DNA from 2 places in the Carboxydothermus pertinax genome. Region 2 is predicted to be linked to the other one. Evidence: riboswitches for the same ligand, from Rfam matches in the RefSeq annotation. Region 2 holds a riboswitch; the other holds the start of a gene.
The links. A riboswitch is a leader RNA that binds a small molecule or an ion and turns the genes downstream of it on or off. The one in region 2 is predicted to bind glycine.

Region 1 (12,003 bases), on a different contig from region 2:
GGAGGGTTATATATCGGAGGCGGTTTTCCGGAGCTTTACCTGGAAAAACTTGCCCGTAATACAAAACTTTTAAATCAGGTAAAAAAATATTCCCAAAAAGGCATGCCGGTTTATGCTGAATGCGGTGGTCTTATGTATTTATGTGATAAAATAGTTTTTAAAGGAAGCACCCATTATATGGCAGGCGTAATTCCGGCGGAATGCCAGATGACACCTAAGCCCCAGGGGCATGGTTATACCGAGGGAGAAATTATCATGAAAAACCCGTATTTTCCGCTGGGATACCGGTTAAAGGGACATGAATTTCATTATTCAAAACTTAGCCTCTATATGGAATTAACCTTTGGCTTAAACCTTCAAAGGGGTTATGGGATAATTAAAGGTCTAGATGGCTTTTGCTATAAAAACCTGTTTGCAGCATACACTCATTTTCACGCCTTAACTTATCCCCAGTGGGCAGAAAATTTTGTTAAAGTAGCTAAAAACTACCGGTTAAAAGGTGGGGGGAATAATGCTTCATTCGCAGCTTGTAATTTTTAAAGTGGTAGCTGAAACCAAAAATATTTCCACAGCCGCCAAAAGGCTTCACATGAGCCAGCCGGCAATTAGCTTGCAGATCCAGGCCTTGGAAAACGAGGTAGGTGTAAAGCTATTTGAGCGCTCCAATAAAGGGGTGCGCCTAACCGAGGCTGGACAAGTTTTTTACCAAAAAGTTCAGGACATTATAGATAGAATCCATGAAGCTTATGAACTGGCCAGAGATGCTGGTGGGGAAAAGAAAGGAAAACTTTATATTGGAGCTACGTTGACCATTGGCGAATATGTGCTGCCTAAGCTTTTAGCTTATTTTTATAAACTTTATCCGGAGATTGAGATGCGGGTGAAGATTGCCAACACCGATACCATTTATCATGACTTAGTGGAAAAAAACATTGATATTGGACTTATTGAGGGACCCATTGATGATGAGGAGCTTAAGGTGGAAAAGTTTTGGGAAGATGAGCTGGTGGTGGTAGTTCCCTACCACCATCTTTGGGGAAGTAAAGAGCGACTACCTGTGGCGGAGTTGATTAAAGAGCGGCTAATTTTGCGGGAGGAAGGGTCGGGAACAAGAAAAGTGCTGGAAATGGCCTTAAAGGAGCTGGGACTTGATATTAATGACTTAAACGTTACCATGGAGTTTAGCAGTACTCAAGCTATCAAGGAAGTTGTAGCAGCAGGGTTAGGGGTGACGATTGTTTCCGAGCTTACCGTGCGGCGGGATTGTGATTTGAAAATGTTTAAAAAACTAAGCCTGTTGGAAGCACCAATTAGAAGAAACCTATCCTTTGTTTTGACAAAAAGTTCTGCCCATGAGAAGCAAAAACAGCTATTCATAAACCTTTTAAGGAACAATGAACTTGTCGCCAAACTTATAAGCCAGGACCCTTGCGATTATGTACATCCGGTATAACCTCCCGCTTTTTATACTTAAAAGGAAAATTTAGAACTTTAATTAGAGTTAAATTGAAAAAATAAACTAGTCGGGGTTGGGCCCGACTTTTTTTGTGCAGGAAATTACCAAAAAGCGCGGAATTAAATAATAAATTAAGAGCAAAGCATAAAAGTCTGTCCCTAAGGAGGAGAAACGATGAAGGTATGTGCGGCAAGATGCAGTAGTTATCATTACCCGGAGATAGAAGCGGCAGTTAACGAGGTATTTTCCGAATTTGGCGGAATTGGGGCGTTTATTAAGCCCGGGGAGCGGGTCTTGATTAAGCCCAATATGCTGGAAGGGTTGCCGCCGGAGCGAGCGGTTACTACCCATCCGGAAGTTGTGCGGGCGGTAGTTCGCCATGTAAAAAAAGCCGGGGCTATTCCGCTGGTGGGGGATTCGCCGGGGACGGGGAATACCGAACGGGTTGCGGGAAGATGCGGGATTGCCCAGGTGTGCCAGGAAGAGGGGATAGAGCTTTTACCTTTTGCCGAGGCGAAAGATTATTCCTACCCCGAAGGTCGAACCATTAAAAGGTTTACACTGGCCAGGGAACTTTCCGAAGTAGATAAGGTTATATCGGTAGCTAAAATGAAAACTCATTCGTTTATGGGGATAACCGGTGGCATAAAAAATTTATTTGGCTTTAATGTTGCGACTACTAAGGCTCAATATCATTTGCGGATGCAAAAAAGGGATGATTTTGCGGCAATGCTAACGGATCTTGCCTTATTTATTAAACCGGTTTTCTTTTTGGTAGATGGAGTAGTAGGGATGGAAGGAAATGGGCCAAGAAACGGGAAACCCAAAAAGGCCGGGGTAATTTTAGGCGGTGACAATGGTTTTGCCGTAGATATGGTTATGACGAAGATGATGGGGTTTGAGGCGGATAAGATGCCGGTGGCAAGGACTGCTCTGGCCTGGGGGGTAGTGGCGCCGTTAAAGGAAATAGACGTTACCGGTAGCGGCAAAGATTTAACATTTAATTTTACACCTCCTGATAATATTGAATCGCTGGACGGACGGATTCCTTCGTTTTTAGTCCGAATCTTCCAAAATCAGTTTACGGCACGACCGGTAATGAATAATAACTGTACCGGCTGTGGCCGTTGTGCCCGGCACTGTCCACCAAAGGCCATAAAAATCGAGAATCGACGGGCGGTGGTGGATTACGAAAAGTGTATTCGCTGTTATTGCTGCCAGGAACTCTGCCCGGCCAATGCGGTTGAGTTAAAAGAAGGCTTTTTAATGCGGCTGTTTTCCAGGAAAAAGTAATAAAAACCCTCCCTTTCCGGAAAAAATAAAAAGAAAACGGGAGGCGGTTTTATGGATTATGACGACCGGGTGCATAACCTGATGGATAGCTTTAAGCAGGGCCTCATCAACCGAGAATCGGCGGTGCACATGTTATCCGAGTATTATGGTAATGAAATGGCCGATGAGATTTTAAAAAATTATTTTCAGTCCTGGGAAAATTTTATCAAAATGGAGGAGTAAGGAGAAAGCCGCAGATGCCAAAACCTCTGCGGCTTTTTGTTTACTGTAGGGCGGGCTTAAGACTGCATCTTATGCCTGCAGGGGTTTTACTGCCAACCTCAAACCTCTAAACCGGCCCTACAATACTTTATTTTCCTTTAAAACTTTAAGAGCCTGGCTTAAGTCGTCCGGGGCCACAAGGACGATAGGACCGGTGCAACCCATGCCGGTTTCGGCATAAATACCGTGTTGCCATAACAGCTTCTGGACATTTTCCAATTCTAAAACATCAATTCCGGCAATTTCTTTAGCAACCGGTTTTTTGGGTGGCATTTTTACCTCTTCTACTGCTTCGTTTTTCTCTACAGGTTTTACTAAATCAAGCAGTCCTGCTTTTTTAGCAGCTGCAATTTCTGCCTGAGCAACTTCTACAAGTCTACCCTGGGCCATGGCGGCGGCGTATTCAATAGCACCGGCAATTACCGGGGCGCCTGAAGCCCGGGAAATGATATTAATTATTTTGTTAAAGCCTTCTCCAATTCCCGGACCGTAGCCGTAGCCTAAAGCCTCGTAACTTCCACCGGTGGTGTAGGCGGAGAAGATTTTAATTAAGAGGTTGCCGGTTAAGCTATCGCAAACCATGACGTCGGGAGTACCGGCTAAAAGGTCATTGCCTCGCATGACTACTCCGCCATCTACCCGTTTAGATTCACTAAAAGCAATGGAGTAGCCTCGGTTTTGCAGTTCTTTTAAAATTCTTTCTACCTGCCGGGCACCGTCAACATTTAATATGCCAACCGTTGGATTTTTAATTCCGTAAGCTTTAGCTGCGGCAATGCCGTAAAGGGCGTTTTTAACCATACCTTCTACTCTATCGGGAGAAGAGGTGCCGGTAGTAGTGGCAATAAACATTTTCCGACCCCGGGCTGGGGTAACCACTAGGCCTACGGTGGAAGTACCGATGGGGAAGTTATAATGCATGGTAACAGCTGCTGTAAGCTCGCCAGCATCTAGCATCTTTTCCATGACCTTGTGGCTTTCCTTCTCTTCGCTTACAACTACTTTAGTAAGATTGGTTTCCGCGTCTTCTGGACCAATAACCACCACTTCAACTCCGGGAAGATTTTGGGCGGCCATTTCGGCACCTTTTAACACTTCAAGCACCCCGTGTTCACTGCCCAGAAGGGTGATACCTACCCGGATGTTTTTAAGAGCCCGCCCGGTGGCTATAACTTCCGCCGCTTCATTTAACACTTCCGCAATTAATTTTTTTACCTGCTCCATTTATTTGTACCCCCTTAGGAAAGAAGGCCTTTAGCCATTTCCCGTAAATACTCCGCGACCATTTCCCGAACGGTTTCCTTAGTAAAGTCGGTAGTTTTTTCGACCTTACCGGGGTTCTTCTCAATTAAAAGCGACAAACCGTCAAACAGGTTGGTCATTCGGGCCAGGAATAAACTACCTTTACCGATAACCATAGCCGAAGAAATCTTACCTTCTAAGAGTGCATCTCTAAAGAACCCAAGGGCCGGGACTCCGGAAGGAATGTGACCTTGAGTGGGAGCAAAGCCGGGTAATCCGTGTTTTTCCACGAACTTGGGTATATCGGCCCGGCCAATCTCTCCGGCCATAACCGCCAGAGCGCCAATCATCTTGTAGTTTGCTTCCGGTACGTTGCCGGCGCCGGCCGGTTCGGTAAGTTCGGGGTTTTGCATTTCTACGGAATAGTAGTCAATTTCGGTAATCTTCCGTCCAAGCTTTGCCAGGGGTTCGGAAACCAAGGCTTTCATTACCTGTTGCGGAGAAGCGCCGCTACCGATATTGTGTTTTCCGATAACGTCTAAACGAATGATGGGATTTACGCCGTCGTTTTCCGAGACTAACACCGCAAAAGCTCCCAGCATGTCTTCTAAAACCGGCATTCCTTTGTTGACGTGGTCCTTGCCGTTCATTCCGAGTTTGGCAACGGCACCGCCACCCACCACGATGACGTTTTTAAAAGTGCCGGCTTCAATTAAGGAGGCAGCGTGTAAGAGAGCATGGGTAGGGCCAGCGCAAAAGCCGCGCACGTCGGAGCCGTTGGCGTTTACCAAACCGGCAATTTCACCAATAGCTTTAGCAAAGTTACCGCCACCTCTTTGGTTCATGTCACCGCAGGCTTCTTCGGAACATTCAATAATGTAATCTACTTTCGCTGGATTAATTCCGGTATTGGCTAAAAGATGGAGGACTGCTAAAATACCCGATGCTTTTACCACAAGGTTTTCTAACATAATATGGGCCGATAAGTTTTCGTCAATTTCATGGGCCTGCCGCACGCAACCTACTAGTTTTTGCCCAAGGTACAGTCCTTCAGCAGTATGGGAGGCTACTAACTTTTCAATTTCTCCCGGGGGTTTGGCGTTTGTAAGGCGGGCAAGCAGTTGTTCGTTTATTAGCTTATGTTTGGCAAGTTTTTCTTTGACTTCTTCCTGAAAACTTTCTTCCAGGATAACGAGGTCAAAGGCGTCGGCTATTTTTAAGAGTCCGTAAAATTCGTCTTCCGGCATGATTTCGCCGTACTTACCAAAACGAGAAGTTTCATTAATGGGGTTTGTGTACCAGGGGCGGGGAATGGTTTTTAACTCCTCAAGACCGATATTACCGATGTAAGCCTGGTTTGGGGCGTAAGCTAAAGCATCGTTATACTTCCGTAAATGTTCGGGAAGGTTTTTCAGGTATTCCGAATCGGGGTTTTTTAGCCTTTCAACCGTCTGGGTGGTTCCGTTGTGGTATAAGATGTTAGGAGCATGAATGAGGCACTGGCCAACACCTTTTAAGACTGGCATAATTATAACCTCCGTTTGTCAAAATTATTTTTATATCTTAAGCCCAGATAATGGGCTTGTTTTCTAAATTTGGGGAGCAGGCTAAAGACCCGCTCCCGAGATTTTTTATTCAAATACCGTTTGTCCTTCCACTTCGGTGGTAAGAGCCCTTAATGCTTTTTCCACAAGTTTTCTTCTTAAAGCTTTTTCCTCATCTGCTGGAAGGGTAGGGTTGCCCAGAGGATGCGGAATTGCTATTGTTGGGACTATCCGGTTAGCACCCACGGTTTTACTGATGGGAACGATGGTGCACATGTGAACTACGGGAATACCGGCCCGTTCAATTTCCTTGACCATCGCTGCACCGCAGCGAGTGCAGGTACCTCAGGTGGAGGTAAGAATGACCGCATCTACTCCGGAAGCTTTTAAATCAGCAGCAATGGCCTGACCGAATTTAGCAGCATTGGCCACAGAAGTACCGTTACCAACGGTAGCATAGTAGTAATCGTGCAGCTTTCCGATTTTGCCTTCTGCTTCTATTTCCCTTAAAACGTCGACCGGTAAAACTCTGTCGGCGTCTTGATTGGCGTAAACCGGATCATAGCCGCCATGGGCGGTCTCAAAGGTATCGCTGGTTAAATTTTTTACGCCAGCGAGAGAGTATTTACCGAACTTTGAAGCTGACGACGATTCAATCCGGTCGGGATTGCCCTTGGGAACAATACCTCCGGAGGTTACCAAAGCTATGGTAGCTTGGCTAAGGTCTTTTATGGCGGGATTGGGAGAAACCCGGTCAAAAGCCGGCATAGGAAGTTCGGTAGTAAAGCTTTCGCCTTTAATTTTGGCTACTAGCATGTCTACTGCCCGCTTAGCTCCTCGCTCCTGGGCAAAATAATTTTTCCTAATACCCCTGGCAATGTAGCCTTCTTGCTCTGGGGTACCGATTTCTTCTTTCTTTAGGAGTTTTAAACCTAAAGCGGCCATTTTAGGAATAGCGTTTCGCATACCAATGGCTGAATCGGCGGTAGCAATGATATAAACAGACTTCTTATACATGTCGGTACCGGGGTTTTCAGGATACATACCGGTTACGGCAGGAATACCAAGATTTTTTACCACTGCTTCGGCAACCGCACCGCAGGCGGTACCGTAGCGGCCGGCGTTAAAAGCAGGTCCGGCGACCACTAAGTCAGGATTATATTCCTTGATCATTGCGATGATTTGCCTAAGAGCCTCTTCCATGTTTTCGGCAAAATAGCTGTCACCGCAGATAACGGTACCGACAACTTCCGCTTCTCCTTTAAATGCACCATTTAAAGCGGTACCAGGGCCTACGGGACCGTCTTTTTTGAGCGGAGCAATATCTGCTTTATCTTCGCCGCCTATTTGCCCAAAAAACTGGTTTAAATAGTGGATAACGCGGAATTTGGACACAAGACTACCTCCTTTTACCTGAAGGGGCTAAAACTTGCTACCTTCTTCTCTCATTTTGGAAACTTCGGCGGCCAAAGCATTTACATCTAATACCATTTCCATCATAGCGGCCTGCTCTTCATAAACAGCCGGATCGATTTCGGCTTTAATTTCGGGCTCTAAAATGTGGTAGACCCGGAGTCCCAACGAGACCCCTGCTAAAGGACCTGCATAGGTAGGATCGCCCAGAGTAACAGTTTCAGCAGCTAAAGAGGCGGTGTCCGGTTCAGCTGCTCCTAAAAGAACAACAATATTTTCACCGCCTAATTCTTCCGCTAATTCTTTAATCCGGGCTTGGTTTTGCAGGTCCATAGTACCGGCAGCAGTTCAGACGAAGCACTCGGTAGTGGCAAACACCACTTCTGCTCCGGCACTCTTGGCACATTCTGCAATTGCGGGACCGGGAACGCCGTCACGGTCACCTACCGCTATGACTTTTTTACCAGCCAAAATTGCCATACTAAACTCCTCCTTTAGTTTTTATAGTGGCCTGTCGTTAGTGGTTGGGCTTTTCCCACCACCTACCACTTACCACCTGCGGACATTAATATCCTTTTGCGGTTAATTGGTTAAAGCCAACTTCTGAGGTGGCGCCGGTGATTGCCTGAATTTCCACTTCGATGCTGCCGTCGGACCGTAAGGAACCGGCAAAGCCTCCGGCAATGACATCAACAACTTCCACATGACCGATTACGGTATCCAGCTTGGGCAGAACAATGGTTTCGTTAGCGTTACCGGCGGTAACCACGGCATTGGCTTCGGGAGTGATATCGGCCAGCGATTGGGAGCTGCCGTCTCTACCGGCGTATTCGTCGGTGATAAGGACCGTTTTAATGCCTTTTTGTTCTAATTTTCGGCAGTTCATTACCAGGTCAGCGTCAGGGTTACCAAAGCCTTCTTCGGAGATAATTGCCGCATCAATGCCGAGCATTTCAGCAAGCTTAGCGGTGTAGCTGGAGGAACGCTCTTTATCGGTTAAGGTAACGTTTTCGTTGGTAATGATGACGCCCACAAAGTTTATATCTTTGCCGTGGCGGGCAAATAATTCTTCAATTACAGGGTTATTCATGTGCACGTAAGTAGTGTTTTTGTCACAGGCGGAAACACAGTTACCGCTGACAATTGCTCCGTCGAAAACTTCGGTGGGGGAGATAAGAGTAGGGAGAATCCTTTTAGCATCAACACCATAAACATATGTGTCGTGTAAAAGCCCCTGGGTTTGGAGCATGTAGACATAAGCTACTTTCGGTAGACCCGGGTATTTATTTGCGGCTTCGAGTAAGGGGGCTACTTCATAGGTGACTTCTTCATCGGGAGCTACATTTCTACCGGCTTCACCCAGGTACGCGGCAGCTTTAAAACCTGCTAACCGGACAACCCTTTCATGTTCGTGCTGGGACAGTCCTTCCACCGGTTCGACTTTAACAACGATGTTATAAGTTTTCGAAAAAGGAGTGTATTTCGCTCCAGGACCGGTCATATCGATAATACCTTCCTGGAAACCTACAATTTTACCAGTGGTAATTACTGCCGCGCCTTTTAAAACATGGGTCCGGCCGCTACCCACCATCTCTATTTTCCCTAAAAAGCCGGGAAAGATATTGCCAGGGCCTTCTACTTTAACCCGGGGCTCGATTACATCTTTTACCGGTACAATCCTGACCGATTCTCCCGGGCGGGCTAAAAACAGTTCGACCGAGCTAATTTGGTTATCTTCTTTTAAAAGGGCGGTGAGCTCATCTTTGTTAACATATAAAATTCCGTTTTCAACTTTTGTATTAGGGCCAAACTCAACCCCTTTAATTTGAATCTTGCCAAGGGTAAGCCGCATTTTATCCCTCCTTAGCCGATAATGGCACGAATTTTTTCTTCAATTTCTGCGCGGCCAAAGTTGCCCTGTAGTTGATCTACAAGCTCTCCGTTTTTGTAAAACTGGAAGGTAGGAAGGCTCATAACTTTGAGCTGAATAGCCAGCCTCCGGTTTTCGGCAGTGTTTAATTTGGTAAACTTCATTTTGCCCGCATAGATTTCAGCCAATTCTTCGACTACTGGCATTAAGCCCATGCAGGGTACACACCGGGGGCCCCAGAAGTCCACCAGGACCGGAAGCTCGCTTTTTAAAACCTCCTCTTCAAAATTGTCTTTGTTTACTTCAATTAAGTTGCCTGCCATATAATCACCTCCTTTACTTGATGCATTCTTCAAGATATTTTTCCGCATGATAGGCGGCAATGGCCCCGTCAGCAGCCGCAGTAACCACCTGCCGTAAAAGTTTTTGCCGGACATCTCCGGCAGCATAGACTCCCGGGATATTAGTGCGCATATTTTCATCGGTAATAATATACCCGCGTTCGTCTAAGGTTACTAAGCTTTTGACAAATTCGGTGTTGGGTTCAAGGCCGACATAGATAAAAATGCCGTCAATTTCTTTTTCAAAAACTTCGCCGGTGACGACATTTTTAAGGCGGACTTTTTCAACTACATCGGTACCAATAATTTCTTCAACTACGGTATTCCAGAGAATTTCCAGTTTTTCGTTAGCAAAAGCCCTTTCCTGGAGAACTTTGGTGGCTCTCAAGGTATCGCGGCGATGGACGAGAGTTACTTTTTCAGCAAACTTGGTGAGGTAGCAGGCTTCTTCTACTGCTGAGTCGCCGCCGCCTACGACCATGACGTTAGCGCCTTCGTAAAAGGCAGCGTCACAGGTGGCACAGTAGGAGACCCCGCGAGCTCTAAATTCTAACTCACCCGGACAACCGAGAAGTTTAGGTGCGGCACCGGAAGCGATAATAACAACTTTCGCAATTAAATCGCCTTTAGTGGTTTTGACAATCCGGTCATCTCCTTGAAGTTCTATGGCCTTGACTTCTGCATTAAGTTTTTTGGCGCCAAATCTTTGAGCTTGCTGTTCCATTTGCTGGGTTAAGTCTGGTCCTGGAATGCCGCGGGCAAAACCGGGGTAATTTTCAATCTCATCGGTAGTGGCAGCTTGACCGCCGGTAGAAAGCTTTTCGATATAAAGGGTGGAAAGCTTACTCCGGGCGCTGTAGAGAGCAGCAGACAATCCTGCTGGACCTGCCCCGATGATAATCACGTCATATCTTTCCATGGACACTCCTCCTTCTTTTAAAGCTTTATATAATAAGACCCAGGCTGGTCAAAAAACTTTTAAAAAAGTCCAGGTCTATGACAGCAAAGTCATCTAAAAATAGCTCTGTCTCCTTAGGGCGAGGGCGTTTGGTTAAAAGTTCTAGTGTTTTAAAATAACTGTTTTCAGCTATTAAGATGGAGTTAAAATCTATCTCTTGCTCTAGGTGATCTACAACTACAGTTTTATAAGGGGTTTGGTTGGGTTTAATACTTCCTGTTAAAGGATGGGTTAAAAGTTTATGGCCGAAATGACAGAGGTCGCGAACTTTTTCCAGGACGTCCTCGGTAAAGCCATCTACCCATAAAAGGGAAAATCTTTTATTAAGCTGGTACTTTTGTATATATTCTTTTACTTTTGGGTTGTTTGTAATCACGATCATTTCGATTTCCTCCAAGGAAATGACTTAATATGCTCCTGCGGTACTAAAAAGAAAAGGACAGAGGCCAATTTTATTACCGACCTCTGTCCCTAAGACCTGAGAGATTCCCGGGGAAATCCCGGGTTACTCCTTTGGTGCCGCCAACTGCGGACTCTCCAGAGTCCCGTCCGGTTGCGGTCCTTTTGCCTGAGAGTTTCGGTTTCCCTTGCTCCTTCGGCGCCCCTATAAAGGGGTCTCTCCCGCCACCATCATTCAGGAAATTTCACTATTAATTTGGGGGGATGGAGAAAAAATTATACAGGGGGAGAAAGAAAAGTTTTCTTAACTTTTCAATTGCTATTATAATATATTCGTGATAAATTACACAAGTCCTTTTCTAAAAAATATTTTTTTCGACAAAATTCGAAGTTTTTATCTTGTGAATATTAAGAAAATGGCGAAAAAAAGCTGTTAATGACTTTTTAAAATGTGATAAAAAGTGCAAAAAGTTCCTTTATGTACAAATAAAATATGCAATCTGATTTACCTAAAGTTAACAAATTTTCTCTTAAGGATTTGAAAAATAATTAAAGGAAAATGCTAATCGGTACCGAATTAATTTTTAAAGACAAAAAAGCTTTTAATCGTTTAAAGGAGGGTTAGGATGGCGGGAGAACTTAAAGTTGGCTTGGAAGGGCGAGCAAGCACTACAGTTAGGCCTGAAAACACCGCTTTATCGGTAAAAAGCGGAAGTTTAGAGGTGTTTGCCACGCCAATGATGATAGCTTTAATGGAAGAAGCTTCGGTAAAGGCGGTGGAAGATTTTTTAAATCCCGGGGAAACTACCGTGGGAACAAAAGTGGAAGTAAGCCATTTAAAAGCAACTCCCCTGGGGGCTAAAGTAGAAGCTGTGGCCAGATTGGTTGCTATAGACGGACGCCGACTTACTTTTTTAGTTGAGGCTTTTGATGAGCAGGGGAAAATTGGGGAAGGACGGCACGAGAGAGTATGCGTAAATATTGAAAAATTTTTGGGGAAACTAAATTCAAAAGAAAAATAAACGAACTTGGAAGAAAAATAAAGTTAATGAAAGTTATTACAATATCTATAGAAATATTTCAAAAATTTAAAAATTTAAGAAGGAATTTTGGTATATTAATCGAATATATTAATAATTGATGTCCAAAGTAGTTAGCAAAGGCTTTTTTAATAATAATTAATAATAAAAAACTAGAAAGGAAGGGAAAGGAAATGAAGAGCGATA
Region 2 (12,003 bases):
ACCGAGCATACAATAAGTGTAGCGCCGGTGGAAGTTACGGCGCAGATGACCCGTTGTTTTCTAAAAGGCCTCGCCGGAATTAACGTTTTAGGAAGACACACAGGGGTGGAAGTTAAGGTTGTCGATATGGGAATAAAGGAGGATCTTAATTTACCCGGACTCATTGTCAAAAAAGTACGTCCTGGTACCGCCGATTTTACTTTAGGACCGGCAATGTCCCGGGAAGATGCTATAAAGGCAATACTGGCGGGGATTGAGGTGGCAAAGGATTTGATTGCCGCTGGAAGTAAGGTTCTAATCACCGGGGATATGGGAATAGGCAATACTACCCCTTCGGCAGCTATTTTAGCGGTTTTAATGGATATACCCGTGGAACAGGCAGTGGGCCGGGGAACGGGAATTAACGCGGAAATTTTCAAGAAGAAAATAGAGGTTATTAATAAAGGGATAAAGATAAATCGGCCGGATAAAACCGATGCCGTTGATGTTCTTTCCAAGGTTGGCGGGTTTGAAATAGGAGGCCTTACCGGTTTAATTCTTGGGGCAGCAGCTCAAAGAGTGCCGGTAGTAATTGACGGTTTTATTTCTACGGCAGCGGCAATGTTAGCCGTTACCTTAAAAAATGAAGTAAGAAATTTTCTCTTCCCTTCCCATTTATCCGAAGAACCGGGGCATAAATTAATGATGGAATATTTAGGTTTAACCCCCTATCTCAACTTAAAAATGCGCCTTGGAGAGGGCACCGGAGGAGTATTTGGAGCTTTCTTCTTAGAAGCCGCGACTAAAGTTATGCGGGAAATGGGAAGCTTTGCCTCAAGCGAAGTTTCGTTCCTCCTGGAAGAAAGAATGGCTAAAGTTTTTTAAATTAGTCTACTTAAAAAAGAGGGTGAATATTTATACGATATTCACCCTCTCTACTTTATTAAGTAATTTGGCTTTTTCCAGATCTAATTTTAAGAAATATTATTTAAGAGGCGTCTTACCGCTTCCCGGCCGCTTTTTATGCAGTCAGGAACGCCAATTCCCCGGTAGGAGCTGCCGGCTAGAGCGAGGCCCGGCATTTCCTCTACCAGCTTATCAATTTTTGCCAAGCGTTCTAAGTGGCCAACCTTATACTGGGCCATACCTTTAGGCCAGCGAAAGATTTCGTAAAAAAGCGGCTTGGCTTGAACCCCAAGAATATCTTTTATTTCTCTTAAAACAAGATCGACCATATCCTTTTCCGGTAAAAATACATCTTCCTGATTTACCGCCCCGCCTAAAAAGCCACGGACTAATAGGTAGTCCTCAGAGGGTACCCGGTGGTTCCATTTGACCGAACTATAGGTAATCGCCATAAGATGACGCTTTTCAATTCGCGGTACAACAAAACCAAAGGAATTTACTGCAAAAGGCCAATCAGCTTTTTTGTAAGCTAAAGTAATAGTAGCCGAAGAAGCAAAACCGGTTTGAGTTAAAAGCCCGGCAAGGTCGCTGTTTAGTTCTTCAAGAAGCTCGGCGGCAACATATGAAGGTACCGCTAAGATAACATGGTTACTTTCAATTACTTCTCCGTCACTTAAAAAGGTCTGGTATTTTCCATTTTTATAAGAAATCTTAATGGCTTTTTTGCCGGAAAAAAGTTTATATTCTGGAAGATTTGCCACTATATTTTCGGCAAGTTCCCCCATCCCTTTTTGAAAGCTCATGAAATACGTGGTTTTTGACTTTGTTTTTGGTTTTTTAACCGCTTGAGCTTTGGCGGTAAGCATTCCTTTGATTAAGCTGCCGTATTTTTTTTCCATTTCCACGAAACGGGGAAAAGTTGCTTTAATACTCATTTCTTCAGGGGTACCGGCGTGAATGCCGCCAATTAGTGGCTCAGCAATTTTTTCTAAAGCTTCCCTCCCGAGGCGCCGGGTGACAAAGCTGTATAAACTTTCATCACTATCATCTTTTTTTGGGGGAATAAATAAGTCTAAGCCCATGCGGATTTTTCCCGGCCAGGAAATTAAGGGGCTTAAAACAAAAGGAATAATTTTGGTTGGTACCATCATCATCAGGCCTTCGGGAAGTTCGTGGAGCCGACCTTTAGAAAGAATATAAGTACCTTTAAATTCGTCATTAGTGCCAATTATTTTATCTTCAAATTTTAACTCCCGGGCAATTTGAAACACCTGCGGTTTTTCTGATAAAAAACAGTCGGGGCCGCCTTCAATAACAAAGCCATCTCTTAAGTTAGTTTTAACTTTTCCGCCAAAATAATTGTCTTCCTCAATTAAGATAAAATCCTGTCCTTCCCGAAAAAGTTCATAGGCAGCAGCAAGACCGGCTATACCACCGCCTATAACCAAGAAATCAGACAATTTTATCCCTCCAGTTTTAAGACCAGCTGCTTTAAAGCTTTGATAAAATATGGATGAGTGTTTAAGGCTGAAAGCCGTTTAATATTAACGTCAGAAAATTTTTCTTTAAGCTCAATATCTAAATCGTAAAGGGTTTCAACATGATCGGCAACAAAACCAATAGGGTCTATGACAATATTTTTTATTCCTTTGGTGGTGAATTCGGCAATTACTTCTTCGACCCCCGGGGAAAGCCATTCCCCTTGGGACTTACCTTTACTTTGAAAAGCGTACGCCCAGGGAAAAGGGAAAGAACTCCCTAACTTCTTTGCAGCGGTTAAAAATTCATCAAAGTAGGGATCTCCCTTTTCTATGGCGTTTTTTGGTAAACTATGGGCGGTAAAAATTATACCGGAATCCTCCGGAGAATAAGTCTTTAGGGCTTTCTGCAAAAGGTCCCGGTGAGCTTCTATAAAGAGTGGTTCATAAGCCAATCCCCCGCTAAAAAAAAACTTAACGGTAGGAAACCGATTTTCCAAGCTTTTAATAGTTTTTTGATAAGCTCCGGTGGAAACGCTGGAATTAAAAGAAGACATTGGCAGAAAATAAATTACTTTTACCCCTTTTAAAACAAGCTTAGAAACAACCTCTGGAATTTCCGGCGACCAGTACTGGTAAGCAAAATCTACCAGGTAACCTTCCCCAAGTTCTACCTTTAAAGCTTTGGCTTGTTTTTGGGTTATTTCAGTTAAAGGAGACTTTCCGCCAATTCTTTCATAGCGGCCGCGGACTGCAGCTACCACCGGCGGCGGGGGGATTTTGCCCATAATTTTAGACATAAAGGGACCAATATTTTCAAGGCTATCCGGGCAGCCAAAGGCTACTAAAACTACGGCCTTCATTTTTAAGCCTCCAAAAGTTCTTCATAACTTAAGCTGCTTAATTCGTGGACTACTTCCACCAGATACTGAGCTTTTTCCACCGGAGTTTCCTTATGAATGCCGTGACCTAAGTTAAAGATATGTCCCGGGCGTTTGCCGGCTTTTATTAAAATGTCTTTTACTTTTTTCCGAATAACTTCCTTGGGAGCAAAGAGAGCTATAGGATCAAGATTTCCTTGCACTCCCCGGTCAAAGCCTACGGTCTGCCAGGCGGTATCCAAATTTACCCGCCAGTCAAGGCCTACTACATCCCCTCCAGCGGCAGCAATTAATTCTAACATGCTGCCGGCATTGTTAGCGAAGTGGATGACCGGAACGCCGGCATCTTTTAAATTATCAAAAACATATTTGCTGTGGGGCAGGACATATTTTTTATAATCTTGGGGAGAAAGCGTTCCCACCCAGGAATCAAAAACCTGAACCGCTTGAGCTCCGGCTGCAATTTGGGCTTTTAAGTAACGCACCGTGGATTCGGCAATCTTGCTTAAAAGTTCATGCCAGGCTTCCGGCGCTTCCCACATAAGTCTTTTACACTGGACGTAAGTTTTGGAACCGCCCCCTTCTATAATATAACTTGCTAAAGTAAAGGGAGCGCCAGAAAAGCCAATAAGCGGAACTTTGTCAGCAAGCTCCCGGCGTAATATTTTTATAGCTTCTAAAACATACGGCACATCTTCTTCAGGGGTAATTATCCGAACTTTTTTCACATCATCTATGGTTCGAACGGGATTTTCGATTACCGGACCTTCATCTTTAGCAAAGCGAAAGCCAATGCCCATTCCCTCCAAGGGTAAAAGAATATCGGCAAACAAGATTGCGGCATCGACCCCTAACTTTCTTACCGGCTGCAGCGTTACCTCTACTGCCAGTTCGGGGGTTTTGCACATTTCTAAAAAAGAGTATTTACTTCTAATTTCCATATATTCGGCCATGTAGCGGCCGGCCTGACGCATGAGCCAAACCGGGGTATAGGAAGTTTCTTCCCGGCGGCAAGCTTTTAAGAAAGTATTATTCATAGCTTTACTCCTTTCTCGGGACCGATTCGTAAACTAAACTAAAATAAATATTCAATACTAAACTAATATATATATTCAATATTATATCTTTTATTCCTTGTATAAGAAGAAATAAAAATCATTAATTTTTAAAAATCTTTAAAAGTAGCTTGCATTAAAAATTAAATATGGATAAAATTATACTGTATACAAAATACAGAAATGGGGTCGATGTCATGCTGATTAACGATGTACTTTTTGTCAAAGGCAGTTCTGGTTTTTATTTTGATGACCAAAAAGCAATTAAAAGCGGAGCCGTAGCTGATGGCTTTACTTATAAAGGCGAACCTTTAACCCCAGGTTTTTCCAGGATACGCCAGGGTGGCGAAGCGGTATCTATTATGCTTTTTTTAGAAAACGGAGAAATTGCGGTGGGAGACTGCGTTGCGGTGCAGTATTCCGGAGTAGACGGCCGGGATCCTGTGTTTTTAGCGGACAATTTTTTAAGAGTTTTGGAAGAGGAAATAAAGCCTAAGTTAGTTGGCTATAACCTCCTTAGCTTTAAAGAAGCGGCTTGGTATTTTGATAATCTTACCGATAAACAGGGAAAAAAATATCACACTGCCTTACGTTACGGGTTAACCCAGGCGTTGTTAGATGCGGTAGCAAAGATTAACCACTCTACCATGGCGGAGGTAATTGCTAAAGAATATGGCTTAAAGCTTTTATTAAATCCTGTACCGCTCTTTGCCCAATCGGGGGACGACCGCTATACCAATGCTGATAAAATGATATTAAAACGGGTGGATGTCTTACCCCATGGTTTATTTAATCACCCCTCGAAAATCGGTGCAGAAGGGAAAGATTTGACCGAATACGCCCTGTGGTTAAAACAGCGGGTAAAAGTCTTAGGGGATCCTGACTACCTGCCGATATTTCATTTTGACGTTTACGGTACCCTCGGAATTGTCTTTAGTGATAATTTAGACCAGGTAGCCGAATACTTAGCGAGATTGGAAGAAAGGGTTTATCCGCATCTTTTAAGAGTGGAGGGACCGGTGGATCTTGGCTCAAAGGAACGGCAAATTGAAGGGTTAAGGTATTTGCAAGAGAAGCTTTATTCCTTAGGTAGTAAAGTAGTTGTTGTAGCTGATGAATGGTGTAACAACCTTGCTGATATCAAAGAATTTGTGGATGCGCGGGCAGGTTTAATGGTCCAAATTAAATCCCCGGACTTAGGGGGGGTAAACGATATTATTGATGCGGTTTTATATGCCAAGGGAAATGGTATCGGTGCCTATTTGGGTGGCAGCTGCAACGAAACCGATATATCGGCTAAGGTTTCGGTTCACGTGGGCCTTGCTACAGGGCCGGATCAGCTCTTAGTAAAGCCTGGCATGGGTGTGGATGAAGGTTTAACTATCATGCGGAATGAAATGCTGAGGACTTTAGCGATTTTAAAGAAAAATAAATCTTTAATCCAGAAAAAAGTTGGTTAGCCGGAAGGAACGTCTTCCGGTTTTTTTATTCCATTTTGCAATACTTACGCGAAGTAAAAATAAAAAAATGGAATTTTACAAATAAAAACAATTAATATAAGATTAATTGTGAAAAAAATTATAAACTTTTGGGGAGGGGAGGGTCTGGTTGCCCCGGAGGACTTTAAATCCAATGGACAATTTTGGGGGTTTGGTTCGATTCCCACTTCCTCCCTTTAAAAAAGGAGGAGAGCTATGGACAATCGAGAACTGTGGAAGACTTTGAATGTTGATTTGGAGAAACACGATGAATTTTTGGCTCCGGTGCCGGGGGTTTATACCGAACTTTTTTTAAATCGACCCAATCGACCTAAAAAAATGGACTACTTTGATGCGGTAGTAGGGGATATTCATGGAATTAGAGTGCACGAGCTTTACAACTTAAAACATGCAGGTAAAAAAGTGTTTGCGACTTTTTGCGTTTATGTTCCGGAGGAAATTATTAATGCTACCGGCAGTGCTTGCATAGGCCTTTGCGCCGGTGCGCAGTATCCAATTCCGGCAGGGGAGACGGTCTTGCCCCGCAATCTTTGTCCGCTTATTAAATCAGCAATGGGCTTTAAAATTGAGAGAATTTGTCCATATTTCCAGGTGGCGGATTGTGTAGTAGGGGAAACTACTTGTGATGGCAAGAAAAAAGCCTGGGAGATTTTAAATGAATATATTCCAGTGCATGTGATGGAACTTCCCCAGAAAAAAGAAGCACGAGACCGAGAATTTTGGGAAGCTGAAATTAAAGATTTTGTGCGATTTGTGGAAGAAACGACTGGAGTTAAATTAAATGCCGAAAACTTAAGAGAAGGAATTGAAAAAATAAACAAAAAACGACAAGCCTTAAAAAGGCTTTCGGATTTAAGAAAACATAACCCTGCTCCTATCCATGGCTTGGATGTCCTTTTAATTAATCAATTGGCCTTTTTTGATGACCCTGAACGATTTGCTTCCAAGGTAAACGAACTCTGTGACGAATTAGAAGAAAGGGTTGCCCGGGGGGAAGGGGTAGCTCCCAAAGATGCCCCGAGAATCTTAATTACCGGTACCCCTCAGCCCATACCCCACTGGAAAATCCATGCCTTAATTGAAGGAGCCGGCGGAGTGGTAGTGGGAGAGGAAACTTGTACCGGGGAAAGGTATTTTAAGGATTTAGTAGAACCAGCCGATGACATGGACGGAATGTTAAAAAATATTGCAGCAAGATCTTTAAAGGTAAATTGTGCTTGCTTTACCCCCAACCCTGGCCGTATAGAGGACCTTTTAGGGCTGGCTAATAAATTACAAGTAGACGGGGTAATTCACTATTCTTTGCAGTTTTGTCAACCCTATGGAGTGGAAAGTTACTTCGTTAGCAGGGAGCTGGAGAATCGCAACATTCCGGTATTAAAGTTAGAAAGCGACTTTTCCGATGAAGACCAGGGGCAGTTAAAAACCCGGATTGAAGCCTTTTTGGAGATGATAAAATAGTGTTTGCAGGATTAGATTTAGGTTCTACCAATACGAAATTAGTAATTATAAGAGAGGATGGAAGCCTTCTTTTTAAGATTATTCCCACTAAATTTGAACCGGTGAAAGCCGGAGAGGCTATCTTAAGAGAGACAGGAGAGGATATTCAACGATTGGTAGTTACCGGTTACGGTCGGGTGGCTTTTAACCGGGGAAAAGTTGTAACGGAAATAACCTGTCAGGCCAAGGGCTGCCATGAATTATTTCCCGAGGTTGAATTTATCTTAGATTTAGGCGGTCAGGATGCTAAAATAATTAAAAAGGATGGTCAAGGAAGGGTAGTTAATTTTTTAATGAATGATAAATGTGCTGCTGGAACGGGCAGATTTTTAGAAGTAATTTTAGCGGCAATTGGGGATGAATTCCAGGATGAGGTTTTGGTTAATGAAGTTAAGGCAGTTCCTATAAATTCCATGTGCACTGTCTTTGCCGAATCTGAAGTTATCTCGTTGCTTGCCCGTGGAACTCCTAAAAGAGAAGTAGTAGCGGGGTTATTTAAAACAGTAGCCAAAAGGCTTGCCAAATTTGTCGCAAGCCTTGGCCAACCCCGAAAATTAATATTTACCGGTGGTGGGGCGAACTACAAAGCCCTAAGATTTTTTTTACAAAGAGAACTGGGAATTGAGGTGGTTGTGCCACCAGAACCGTCGGTGACCGCTGCTTTAGGGGCTGCTTTAATTGCTAAAGAAGCCTGAGGGTAACCTTCCAGGCTTTCTATAAATTAAAATTTTCACAAATATAAAAATTGTTGAATTAATGCGAAATTTATCATAAAATGTATACAGAAAACTAAATACGGCGGATGAAGGCAGCAGGAGAGACCCGGACTCGGGCGCCGAAGGAGTAAGCCTTTAAAGTTTTGCTTGGCTTTAAAGGTGAAACTCTCAGGCAAAAGGACTGTTGCTGGACGAAGCTCTGGAGAGTCCCAGGACTGGGCACCCACGGGGAGAATAATCTCTCAGGTCAAAGGACAGAGGCTAAAGCGTTTAGGTTTTAGCTATCTGTCTTTTTATTTTTTGGATTAAAAAACAAAAGCTGCAAAAACTAAGAAAAAAGGGTGATGGGATGGAAAGTTTAAAAAGAACTCCGCTTTTTGAAGAGCACTTAAAGCTTGGGGCCAAAATGGTACCCTTTGGTGGCTGGGAAATGCCGGTTCAGTATACCGGTATCTTGGAAGAACATATGGCTGTTCGTACCGATGTGGGGATGTTTGATGTGTCCCATATGGGAGAAATTGAAATTTTGGGTAGCAGGGCTGAAGAATTTGTAAACTACTTGATTACCAATGATGCTTCCCGCTTAAATCCTGGTGAGGTAATTTATACTACCATGTGTTATCCAAACGGCGGGACGGTTGATGATTTATTGGCCTATAAGTATTCCAACGACCATTACTTATTGGTAGTGAATGCTTCCAACAAAGATAAGGATTTTGCCTATATTATAGAACATAAGTGGGAAGATGTAACGGTAACCGACTTATCGGACCAAACGGCGGAAATTGCTCTCCAGGGTCCCCGGGCTCAGGAGGTCTTGCAAAAACTAACTTCTTTTGACTTAAACCGGATTAAATATTTTGGTTTTGTGGAAATAGAGGTAGCGGGTATTCCCTGCTTGGTAAGCCGCACCGGCTATACCGGCGAAGATGGCTTTGAAATTTATTTTACCCCCATTCACGCGGCAAAAATTTGGAATGAACTATTAAGTCTTGGGGTAAAACCAGCAGGGCTTGGTGCCCGGGATACTTTAAGGTTTGAAGCCTGCCTTCCGTTATACGGCCATGAACTTTCAGCCGAGATTACGCCTCTTGAGGCGGGACTTGGTTGGGCCGTTAAGTTTACCAAGGAAGATTTTCTGGGAAAAGAAGCTTTACTTGCCCAAAAAAATGCAGGGCTTAAAAGAAAAATTGTTGGTTTGGAAATGATTGGAGCAGGAATTCCGCGCCAGGGCTACGAAATAGTATTTAACCAAAGGGGAGTAGGTTTTGTTACCTCCGGTACCTTTGCGCCGTATTTTAAGAAAAACCTGGCTTTAGCCATGGTTGATATCGACGCGGCGGAAATTGGTACCGAGTTGGAAGTAATCATTCGGGGGAAGGGCGTTCGTGCCCGGGTAGTTCCAAAACCATTTTACAAAAGGGGGAAATAAGCATGAGTAATGTGCCTAAGGATTTAAAGTACAGCCGTGAGCATGAGTGGATTAAGGTAGACGGCAATATTGGTATTGTAGGGATTACTGATTTTGCCCAAAAATCACTGGGAGACATCGTATTTATTGAGCTTCCTGGAGTGGGTGATGAAATTACCGCTGGGGACACCTTTGGGGTGGTAGAGTCGGTAAAAGCTGCTTCCGACTTATATGCTCCGGTCTCCGGAAAAGTACTGGAAGTAAATGAGGAAGTTATTGATTCACCTCAATTGGTAAATGAAGACCCCTATGGTAAGGGGTGGATGATTAAAGTTGAAATTTCCAATGAAGCGGAATTGGAAGAACTACTCTCCCCCGAAGATTACGAAAAACTTTTAGAAGAGGAAGGCGAATAATTTGAAGTATACTCCCCATACCCCGGACGAAGTCCGGGAAATGTTAAGTAGCCTTGGCTTAAATACCATTGATGATTTGTTTGCTGATATCCCGGAAGAGGTTAAACTTAAAAGGCCCTTAAATCTTCCTTCCGGGATGTCAGAACTTGAAGTTAAAAAGCACTTAGCAAAGCTAGCATCACAAAACGGTTCTGCGGATAAATATCTAACCTTCTTGGGTGCAGGAGTATACGACCATTATGTACCTTCGGTGGTAAATCACATCTTACTTCGCTCGGAGTTTTATACAGCCTATACTCCCTATCAGGCAGAAATGAGCCAGGGGGTATTACAGTCCATTTTTGAGTACCAAACCATGATTTGCGAACTAACCGGGCTTGATATCACCAATGCGTCGATGTACGATGGCGGATCAGCTTTGGCTGAAGCTGCTCTGATGGCAGTAAATCAAACCCGGCGGGATAAAATTTTAGTTTTAGCTACTATCCATCCCGAATACCGGAGTGTAGTTAAAACCTACACTTGGGGGCCGGGGATTACCGTAGTAGAAGCGCCCCGGAAAAATGGCACTGTGGATTTAGAAAAACTTGAAGAGCTTATTGACGATAAAACCGCTGCGGTTTTGGTACAACAGCCAAACTTCTTTGGCCAATTAGAACCAGTGGAGGAAATAAGTCGTTTAATCCATGCTAAAAAAGGCCTGCTGGTAGCAGCAGTAGACCCCATTTCCCTGGGGATTTTAAAACCGCCGGCGGAATACGGGGCAGACATTGCGGTGGGTGATGGGCAGGCTTTAGGTAATGGTCTTGCCTTTGGGGGGCCGCACCTTGGCTTTTTTGCCGCCCGGAAGGATTTAGCCCGCCGGATGCCTGGACGGTTGGTAGGTTTAACTACTGATCGCCAGGGCAACCGTGGCTTTGTTTTAACGCTGCAGGCCAGAGAACAGCACATCCGCCGGGAAAAGGCAACTTCCAATATTTGCAGTAACCAGGCGTTAAATGCTTTGGCAGCGACCGTTTATCTGGCAACGGTGGGAAAAAAGGGGTTAAAAGAAATTGCCCTGCAAAGCTTACAAAAAGCCCATTATGCTTTTGAACGTTTAATTGGCGAAGGCTATGAACCTTTATTTACCGGGCCATTCTTTAAAGAGTTTGTGGTAAAAGTTAAAAATGAAGAGGAAATTACCCAAAAACTTTTAAAACACCATATTTTGGCGGGGCCGGGTATAAGCCGTTTTTACCCGGAATTAGCACCAGCTTTAATGATTGCGGTTACTGAAAAACGCACCCGGGAAGAAATCGATACATTGGTAGAAGTAATGGGAGGTGACCGGTAATGGGAAGCTATCCTTTGATTTTTGAATTGTCGAAAGAAGGAAGAACCGGTTTTGAGCTTCCAGAGTTAGATGTTCCAGCAAAAGATGTTACCAAACTTTTACCGGAAGGAATGTTTAGAGAGACCGAACCGGACCTCCCGGAAGTTGCGGAAGTGGATGTTGTCCGTCATTATGTGGGCTTATCCCGGCGGAATTTTGGCGTGGATAACGGTTTTTACCCCCTGGGAAGCTGTACCATGAAGTATAACCCCAAGATAAATGAAGATACTTCAAGGCTTGCCGGCTTTGCGGAACTTCATCCCTATGTTCCGGAAGAGTTGGCCCAGGGAGCTTTAGAGTTATTATATGATACCGAACAATACTTAAAAGAAATCACTGGTATGGATCGGTTTACCTTGCAGCCGGCAGCCGGCGCCCATGGGGAATTTACCGGGATTATGATTATAAAAGCTTACCTGGCGAAAAGAGGGGAAAAACGGACAAAAGTAATAGTTCCGGACTCAGCCCACGGTACTAACCCGGCAACGGCTGCCATGTGCGGCTTTGATGTGATTTCTATTAAATCCAATGACCGGGGGTTGGTGGATCCCGAAGAGCTGGCGAAAGTTTTGGATAAAGACGTTGCCGCTTTAATGCTCACTAACCCTAATACTTTAGGGTTGTTTGAAGAAGAAATTGTCAAAATTGCTAAAATGGTGCATGATGTAGGAGGCCTCTTGTATTACGATGGCGCAAACTTAAACGCTATCTTGGGGGTTACCCGGCCCGGAGACATGGGTTTTGACGTAATGCACATTAACCTCCATAAAACTTTCTCCACTCCGCA

Region 1: another riboswitch for glycine. It lies ahead of cpu_RS08845 (GrdX family protein); the one in region 2 lies ahead of gcvT (glycine cleavage system aminomethyltransferase GcvT).

The regions. Positions count from the first base shown of each region.
Region 1 covers NZ_BDJK01000036.1:14,510-26,512, reverse strand. Annotated here, with positions in the region: gene cpu_RS08905 (cobyrinic acid a,c-diamide synthase CobB) at 1-540, shown strand, start outside; gene cpu_RS08900 (selenium metabolism-associated LysR family transcriptional regulator) at 512-1,453, shown strand; gene cpu_RS08895 (DUF362 domain-containing protein) at 1,631-2,749, shown strand; gene cpu_RS13670 (hypothetical protein) at 2,801-2,971, shown strand; gene grdD (glycine/sarcosine/betaine reductase complex component C subunit alpha) at 3,089-4,234, opposite strand; gene grdC (glycine/sarcosine/betaine reductase complex component C subunit beta) at 4,249-5,778, opposite strand; gene grdB (glycine reductase complex selenoprotein B) at 5,884-7,191, opposite strand; gene grdA (glycine/sarcosine/betaine reductase complex selenoprotein A) at 7,219-7,689, opposite strand; gene cpu_RS08860 (glycine/sarcosine/betaine reductase component B subunit) at 7,775-9,061, opposite strand; gene cpu_RS08855 (thioredoxin family protein) at 9,073-9,402, opposite strand; gene trxB (thioredoxin-disulfide reductase) at 9,416-10,339, opposite strand; gene cpu_RS08845 (GrdX family protein) at 10,365-10,760, opposite strand; glycine riboswitch at 10,834-10,924, opposite strand; glycine riboswitch at 10,925-11,012, opposite strand; gene cpu_RS08840 (thioesterase family protein) at 11,404-11,799, shown strand; gene cpu_RS08835 (formate--tetrahydrofolate ligase) at 11,991-12,003, shown strand, end outside.
Region 2 covers NZ_BDJK01000043.1:20,835-32,837, forward strand. Annotated here, with positions in the region: gene cobT (nicotinate-nucleotide--dimethylbenzimidazole phosphoribosyltransferase) at 1-864, shown strand, start outside; gene hemG (protoporphyrinogen oxidase) at 954-2,345, opposite strand; gene hemH (ferrochelatase) at 2,348-3,226, opposite strand; gene hemE (uroporphyrinogen decarboxylase) at 3,229-4,281, opposite strand; gene cpu_RS09585 (methylaspartate ammonia-lyase) at 4,497-5,759, shown strand; gene cpu_RS09590 (double-cubane-cluster-containing anaerobic reductase) at 5,994-7,259, shown strand; gene cpu_RS09595 (acyl-CoA dehydratase activase) at 7,259-7,993, shown strand; glycine riboswitch at 8,101-8,208, shown strand; glycine riboswitch at 8,212-8,274, shown strand; gene gcvT (glycine cleavage system aminomethyltransferase GcvT) at 8,364-9,446, shown strand; gene gcvH (glycine cleavage system protein GcvH) at 9,449-9,841, shown strand; gene gcvPA (aminomethyl-transferring glycine dehydrogenase subunit GcvPA) at 9,843-11,177, shown strand; gene gcvPB (aminomethyl-transferring glycine dehydrogenase subunit GcvPB) at 11,177-12,003, shown strand, end outside.